DNA from 3 places in the Paenibacillus cineris genome. Region 3 is predicted to be linked to each of the others. Evidence: a T-box and tRNA genes for the amino acid it is inferred to sense, from the RefSeq annotation. Region 3 holds a T-box; the other regions hold tRNA genes.
The links. The T-box of region 3 lies ahead of KI379_RS10415 (glutamine--tRNA ligase/YqeY domain fusion protein). A T-box ahead of a tRNA ligase gene usually reads a tRNA of that ligase, here a tRNA-Gln.
Positions count from the first base shown of each region.

Region 1 (2,234 bases), on a different contig from region 3:
ATCTTCGGATTAGTTATAACCGCTTAAATCAGACTACCGCTCTAAACAAAAAACGCCTTTCGGCGTTATGTTTTATGTATGGAGCGGGTAATGGGAATACTCAACATCTCGATGAAAAAGCGGACCTTCGGCCAGCCACAGAGGTAGATGTTGACGCGCGTCCTGAGCGGGTTCCTTCAGCGAAGCCTGCACGAACGGTCGTACCCACGCTGCGTAGGTTCTCTCCCACACAACCGCTCTAAACAAAAAAACGCCTTTCGGCGTTATGTTTTATGTATGGAGCGGGTGATGGGAATACTCAACATCTCGATTAAATAAGCGGACCTTCGGCCCACCGCAGAGGTAGATGTTGACGCGCGTCCTGAGCGGGTTCCTTCATTGACGCCGACACGGACGGTCGTACCCACGCTGCGTAGGTTCTCTCCCACACAACCGCTCTAAACAAAAAAACGCCTTTCGGCGTTATGTTTTATGTATGGAGCGGGTGATGGGAATACTCAACATCTCGATGAAAAAGCGGACCTTTGGCCAGCCACAGAGGTGGATGTTGACGCGCGTCCTGAGCGGGTTCCTTCAGCGAAGCCTGCACGGACGGTCGTACCCACGCTGCGTAGGTTCTCTCCCACACAACCGCTCTAAACAAAAAAACGCCTTTCGGCGTTATGTTTTATGTATGGAGCGGGTGATGGGAATCGAACCCACGCTATCAGCTTGGAAGGCTGAAGTTCTACCATTGAACTACACCCGCAGATTCTCCGTGCAAGCCTTGAGCGCAGAAAGATCAAGACTTACACGAAGCCGTGCATGCGTATCGGGATGACACGATTCGAACATGCGACCCCCTGGTCCCAAACCAGGTGCTCTACCAAGCTGAGCTACATCCCGATATCTATTGTAAAACAGTTAAATGGCGCGCCCTAAGAGATTCGAACTCCTGACCTTTTGATTCGTAGTCAAACGCTCTATCCAGCTGAGCTAAGGGCGCATTTGGAGCGGACGACGGGAATCGAACCCGCGACCCTCGCCTTGGCAAGGCGATGCTCTACCGCTGAGCCACGTCCGCATCAAACAAAGTGGTGCGCGTGGAGGGACTTGAACCCCCACGTCAAAGACGCTAGATCCTAAGTCTAGTGCGTCTGCCAATTCCGCCACACGCGCAAAACCTGTAAATAAAACTGGTGAGCCATGAAGGACTCGAACCTTCGACACCCTGATTAAAAGTCAGGTGCTCTACCAACTGAGCTAATGGCTCTCACTGGCTGGGGATATAGGATTCGAACCTATGCATGACGGAGTCAAAGTCCGTTGCCTTACCGCTTGGCTAATCCCCAACAATTAATGGGGCGATCGATGGGACTTGAACCCACGAATGCCGGAGCCACAATCCGGTGCGTTAACCCCTTCGCCACGACCGCCATAAACATGCCGGCGAGAGGACTTGAACCCCCAACCTACTGATTACAAGTCAGTTGCTCTACCAATTGAGCTACACCGGCGCATAAATATTTGAATAATTTCAAAGCGATAACCATCTATCGCGAAAGCAAATAACCATTTGGATTCCGTCTGAAGCAATTTAAAATGACGGAACCGACGGGATACTCTCTCTTCGTTCGAGACTGCGATGCAGCGCTAACGAAACAGATGCTTCGACGAACCCGTATCCGGATTCTCATCCCTGAAGCAATTTAAAATGGCGGAACCGACGGGATTCGAACCCGCGATCTCCTGCGTGACAGGCAGGCATGTTAGGCCTCTACACCACGGTTCCACGGCCTTTGGGATCTCCATCTTAAGGAGATAATTGCGGGGGCAGGATTTGAACCTGCGACCTTCGGGTTATGAGCCCGACGAGCTACCGGACTGCTCCACCCCGCGTCATTAAAAAGTAATTTGATATTGGGCCCTCGAAAAGTAATCGGTATAAACTTTTTTGAGGTATAGTGGTGGAGGCTGAGGGGATCGAACCCCCGACCCTCTGCTTGTAAGGCAGATGCTCTCCCAGCTGAGCTAAGCCTCCATATTCTTTTGAAACTTATAGGGGATTCTCATCCCAGATGCTAATAAGAAAGTGACCCGTATGGGATACTCTCACTTCGTTCGAGACTGCGATGCAGATGCTACCGAAGTCACGCTCCGACGAACCCTTTTTGGGATTCTCATCCCTGATGTTAATAAGAAAGTGACCCGTATGGGATTCGAACCCATGTTACCTCCGTGAAAGGGAGGTGTCT
Region 1 is NZ_BORU01000005.1:361-2,594, reverse strand. It holds tRNA gene KI379_RS29360 (tRNA-Gly) at 675-748, opposite strand; tRNA gene KI379_RS29355 (tRNA-Pro) at 812-885, opposite strand; tRNA gene KI379_RS29350 (tRNA-Arg) at 909-985, opposite strand; tRNA gene KI379_RS29345 (tRNA-Gly) at 989-1,063, opposite strand; tRNA gene KI379_RS29340 (tRNA-Leu) at 1,075-1,158, opposite strand; tRNA gene KI379_RS29335 (tRNA-Lys) at 1,177-1,252, opposite strand; tRNA gene KI379_RS29330 (tRNA-Gln) at 1,257-1,331, opposite strand; tRNA gene KI379_RS29325 (tRNA-His) at 1,340-1,415, opposite strand; tRNA gene KI379_RS29320 (tRNA-Thr) at 1,424-1,496, opposite strand; tRNA gene KI379_RS29315 (tRNA-Asp) at 1,695-1,771, opposite strand; tRNA gene KI379_RS29310 (tRNA-Met) at 1,805-1,878, opposite strand; tRNA gene KI379_RS29305 (tRNA-Val) at 1,945-2,020, opposite strand; tRNA gene KI379_RS29300 (tRNA-Glu) at 2,184-2,234, opposite strand, start outside.
Region 1: it has a tRNA-Gln gene. The T-box ahead of KI379_RS10415 (glutamine--tRNA ligase/YqeY domain fusion protein) is inferred to sense a tRNA for this amino acid. The anticodon was not compared.

Region 2 (2,234 bases), 2.2 Mb from region 3:
TTTAATCCTAGACCTAAGTCGGGGGAAGGCTCGGACCTTAGACGAAGCAAGCTTTTCTGCATGTAACGCGGCAGCCACATCCTCCACTGGCAGCTCCAATTGCCCGTTTATAGGGCATGATCAACACGCTATGGAACTTCAATGAGCAGTTTACTTATACAATGCTTGGGATAGGGAGTCGTTGGAGGCTCTGAGCAAGGGATTTAGCACTTAGCTAAAGAAACATTGAGCCTGTTTAGCCCAGGTAAAGCCGGCTGGAATGGTTTATCAACTTTAAACAAGGATGGGGAAAACGTTCAAAGGGAGTAATGGTATAACGAACGGATTGATCAGAGGATCTTTTTCAAGGCTGCTGTACACCCTCTTACTCCCATCTTACGAGGACACGTCATATAAAGAGAACATCTATGCGGATATGACCTACATAAAACAAACATGATACGAATTAAATACCATACAGTCATAAATTAACGCAATACGAATTATAATGGCCGTCTTTCAGCGGGATATCATCAGGTGGCTGATTGGAAGGAGAAGTGCAAGTGTACAGCAGGATGAGGGATTAACGAACGACGAACGATGGCTCGGTGTACAATGTTAGTCTATACAAGAAAAAGCCTTGGATATTTTCCAAGGCTTTTCTCTATGATGCCGGTGAAGGGACTCGAACCCCCACGGTTTCCCTCACGATTTTGAGTCGCGCGCGTCTGCCAATTCCGCCACACCGGCATATTCAGTTAAAAAAATGGCGCGCCCTAAGAGATTCGAACTCCTGACCTTTTGATTCGTAGTCAAACGCTCTATCCAGCTGAGCTAAGGGCGCATATGAAGTTAATGGAGGCGCCACCCAGATTCGAACTGGGGATAAAGCTTTTGCAGAGCTGTGCCTTACCACTTGGCTATGGCGCCGAAATCAAATGGAGCGGACGACGGGAATCGAACCCGCGACCCTCGCCTTGGCAAGGCGATGCTCTACCGCTGAGCCACGTCCGCTTAAACTGGCTGGGGATATAGGATTCGAACCTATGCATGACGGAGTCAAAGTCCGTTGCCTTACCGCTTGGCTAATCCCCAACAAGATTGTCATTATAAGTTATGGGGCGATCGATGGGACTTGAACCCACGAATGCCGGAGCCACAATCCGGTGCGTTAACCCCTTCGCCACGACCGCCATAATAAAAGATATGAAGCTGTATTTCGAATGGCAGGGGCAGCAGGAATTGAACCCACACTAACGGTTTTGGAGACCGCTGTTCTACCTTTAAACTATGCCCCTATAATAAAACTGGTGGAGGCTGATGGATTCGAACCACCGAACTCGTACGAGAACAGATTTACAGTCTGCTGCGTTTGGCCACTTCGCTAAGCCTCCATATGGTGCCGGCGAGAGGACTTGAACCCCCAACCTACTGATTACAAGTCAGTTGCTCTACCAATTGAGCTACACCGGCTTTTATGCTTATTATTAAATTCATGGTGGCTCGGGACGGAATCGAACCGCCGACACGAGGATTTTCAGTCCTCTGCTCTACCGACTGAGCTACCGAGCCTAATTTTGTTTCTATCAAGAGTATTATTGCAACAAACTAAACTCTCAAGAAAATAAATGGCGGAACCGACGGGATTCGAACCCGCGATCTCCTGCGTGACAGGCAGGCATGTTAGGCCTCTACACCACGGTTCCACGGCCAATTATGTATCTCCATAAATAAGGAGATAAATTGCGGGGGCAGGATTTGAACCTGCGACCTTCGGGTTATGAGCCCGACGAGCTACCGGACTGCTCCACCCCGCGTCATTAAAAAATATTTATTTTCTTTAAAGTATACATGGTGGAGGCTGAGGGGATCGAACCCCCGACCCTCTGCTTGTAAGGCAGATGCTCTCCCAGCTGAGCTAAGCCTCCATAAGAAACACTTTTAATATCTTAGCAGATAAACCACTAAAAAGGCAAGCATTTTTTCTTTTGGATTCTCATTCCTGAAGCTAATAATTAAAGTGGTGACCCGTATGGGATTCGAACCCATGTTACCTCCGTGAAAGGGAGGTGTCTTAACCCCTTGACCAACGGGCCAAACTATAATGGCGGAGAGAGAGGGATTCGAACCCTCGAGACGCTTTTGGCGCCTACACGATTTCCAATCGTGCTCCTTCGGCCAACTCGGACACCTCTCCATAATGGCTCCCCGAACAGGACTCGAACCTGTGACAACTCGATTAACAGTCGAGTGCT
Region 2 is NZ_BORU01000001.1:212-2,445, reverse strand. It holds tRNA gene KI379_RS00085 (tRNA-Leu) at 650-729, opposite strand; tRNA gene KI379_RS00080 (tRNA-Arg) at 747-823, opposite strand; tRNA gene KI379_RS00075 (tRNA-Cys) at 836-909, opposite strand; tRNA gene KI379_RS00070 (tRNA-Gly) at 919-993, opposite strand; tRNA gene KI379_RS00065 (tRNA-Gln) at 1,000-1,074, opposite strand; tRNA gene KI379_RS00060 (tRNA-His) at 1,097-1,172, opposite strand; tRNA gene KI379_RS00055 (tRNA-Trp) at 1,204-1,277, opposite strand; tRNA gene KI379_RS00050 (tRNA-Tyr) at 1,288-1,373, opposite strand; tRNA gene KI379_RS00045 (tRNA-Thr) at 1,377-1,452, opposite strand; tRNA gene KI379_RS00040 (tRNA-Phe) at 1,476-1,551, opposite strand; tRNA gene KI379_RS00035 (tRNA-Asp) at 1,609-1,685, opposite strand; tRNA gene KI379_RS00030 (tRNA-Met) at 1,723-1,796, opposite strand; tRNA gene KI379_RS00025 (tRNA-Val) at 1,832-1,907, opposite strand; tRNA gene KI379_RS00020 (tRNA-Glu) at 2,001-2,075, opposite strand; tRNA gene KI379_RS00015 (tRNA-Ser) at 2,085-2,176, opposite strand; tRNA gene KI379_RS00010 (tRNA-Asn) at 2,181-2,234, opposite strand, start outside.
Region 2: it has a tRNA-Gln gene. The T-box ahead of KI379_RS10415 (glutamine--tRNA ligase/YqeY domain fusion protein) is inferred to sense a tRNA for this amino acid. The anticodon was not compared.

Region 3 (2,234 bases):
GATGCGGCCTATTTTCACGCCCAATGGCGTCGGAGCAACCCCTTGCCGTATAAGCAGGACCATGTGCTTCTGGATGGCGTGAAGGGGAGGGGACAGTACGTCGGCACGTACATCGCCTGGCAGGTGAACAACACGGGGTGGTGGGGAGAAGGCGAGATCAAGTTCTATATGGACGGCGACCGCGATTTCCCGACGATTTGCGGCACCGGGACCGAAGACTATTTTGGCGGCGCCTGGAATTTTGAGCATCCACAGGGACAGTACGGTGCGTTTTCCACTGCCTATTTGGGCTTTCACCAGCAAATCAGACCGGACGGCCTATACCGGAGCCAGCAGCGATTCGGGATGTACCGCTGGCATGTGATGGACCCGATCCGGTTTGAACAGGACTTGAAGGTAACGATCCAGGCGCTCGGTTGGCGTTCCGGCGGCCGCTATTTGCCGCTGCAGGACGATATCGCCTCCGTCGCTTTCTGGTATCAATCCGAGCCGCACACCACGCATCCGCCGCTGCCGGATAACGATGGCCTGGAGGTTATTTAATCCCCGCCCTTTCCGGTTAAAGTATGCATAATGCGGTTTACATTGGCCGAAAATGATGTTAATATGGTCAAAATCAAAACGGAACGAAAACGCGGTGAAGAGAAGAGTAGATGAATGGGCAGCCTTGCAGAGAGCTCCGGCAGCTGTGAAGGAGCAGGCCGCCCGTCATTGAAGCAAGCCTCCGAGCGGCGCATTGGAAGAGGGGTCCTCATTCCTTCGGATGGTGCGACAGGAGCTCCTGTTACAGAGCTAGGGTATAAGCATGCGTGCATGCCGTACCCGAAGAGGCGGATGTAGCGATAGATCCGCGAACCGGGGTGGCACCGCGAAATACAATCTCGTCCCCAAGACGTCAGCGTCTTGGAGGCGGGATTTTTTTGTTTTCTTTTTGATTGATATAAGAGCAGGAGGGGACAGTTGATGGAAGGAAAGGTAAGGAAAGAAGAAGCCGTGGATTTTCTAACGAAAACCGTGATGGAGGATGTGGAGAACGAAACGTATTCCAGACCGATCGCGACCCGGTTTCCGCCGGAGCCGAACGGCTATTTGCACATCGGAAGCGCCTATGCAATTCACGTGAACGCAGCCATTGCCGAAGCATTTCACGGGAAGATGAATCTGCGCTTTGACGATACGAATCCACTAAAGGAAGACATGAAATACGTGGACGCGATCCGGGAGGATGTCCGGTGGCTTGGTCTGGACCTGCCGGTGTACTTTGGCTCGGATTATTCGGAAGAGATCTTCGAAGCGGCTTTGAAGCTCATCCGTAAAGGAAAGGCCTATGTCTGCGATTTGTCGGCGGAGGAAATGACGGAATACCGCGGAACGCTCACGGAGTCTGGAAGAAACAGTCCTTATCGCGAACGGACGGTGGAGGAGAATCTATCCCTGTTCCGTCAAATGAAGGAAGGCCGGTTCCCGGACGGCGCCAAGGTGCTGCGGGCCAAAATTGACATGTCTTCGCCCAACATCAACTTGAGGGACCCGGCCTTGTACCGCATCATCCACGCCGAGCATTACCGGACAGGGAGTGAGGAGTGCGTGTATCCGATGTATGATTTTGCCCATCCGATCCAGGATGCGATCGAAGGCATTACGCATTCGCTGTGCTCTGCGGAATTTAGGGATCACCGCCCCTTGTACGAATGGGTGCTGCGCGAGCTGGAAGTAACGGAACCCCCGAAGCAGCGGGAATTCGGACGTCTGAACGTTTCCGGAATGGTCACGAGCAAAAGGTACATCAGGCAGCTGGTCGAAGGCGGATTCGTTGACGGATGGGATGATCCCCGCCTTCCGACCTTGAAGGGGCTGCGGCGAAGAGGCGTTACGCCGGAAGGCCTCCGGAGGTTCATGCAGGAAGTGGGCATGCTGAGGGGGAGCAGCACGGTGGATGCCGCGATGCTCGACCACTTCATCCGCCAGGACTTAAAGGATAAGTCTGTCGCTGTGATGGCTGTGCTTGATCCGCTTAAAGTCGTCATCACGAATTATCCGAAGGGTGAGGTGGAAATGCTGCATCTCAACCACAGCGATGCCGATCCGACGCTTGGCGGCAGGGATGTCCCCTTTTCCGGAGAATTGTATATCGAGCGGGACGATTTTATGGAACATCCGGTACCGGGCTTTCATCGTCTGTTTCCGGGAAGCGAAGTTCGATTGAAGGGGGCGTATTATTTAAAATGCCATCA
Region 3 is NZ_BORU01000001.1:2,182,136-2,184,369, forward strand. It holds gene KI379_RS10410 (glycoside hydrolase family 172 protein) at 1-543, shown strand, start outside; T-box leader at 629-892, shown strand; gene KI379_RS10415 (glutamine--tRNA ligase/YqeY domain fusion protein) at 964-2,234, shown strand, end outside.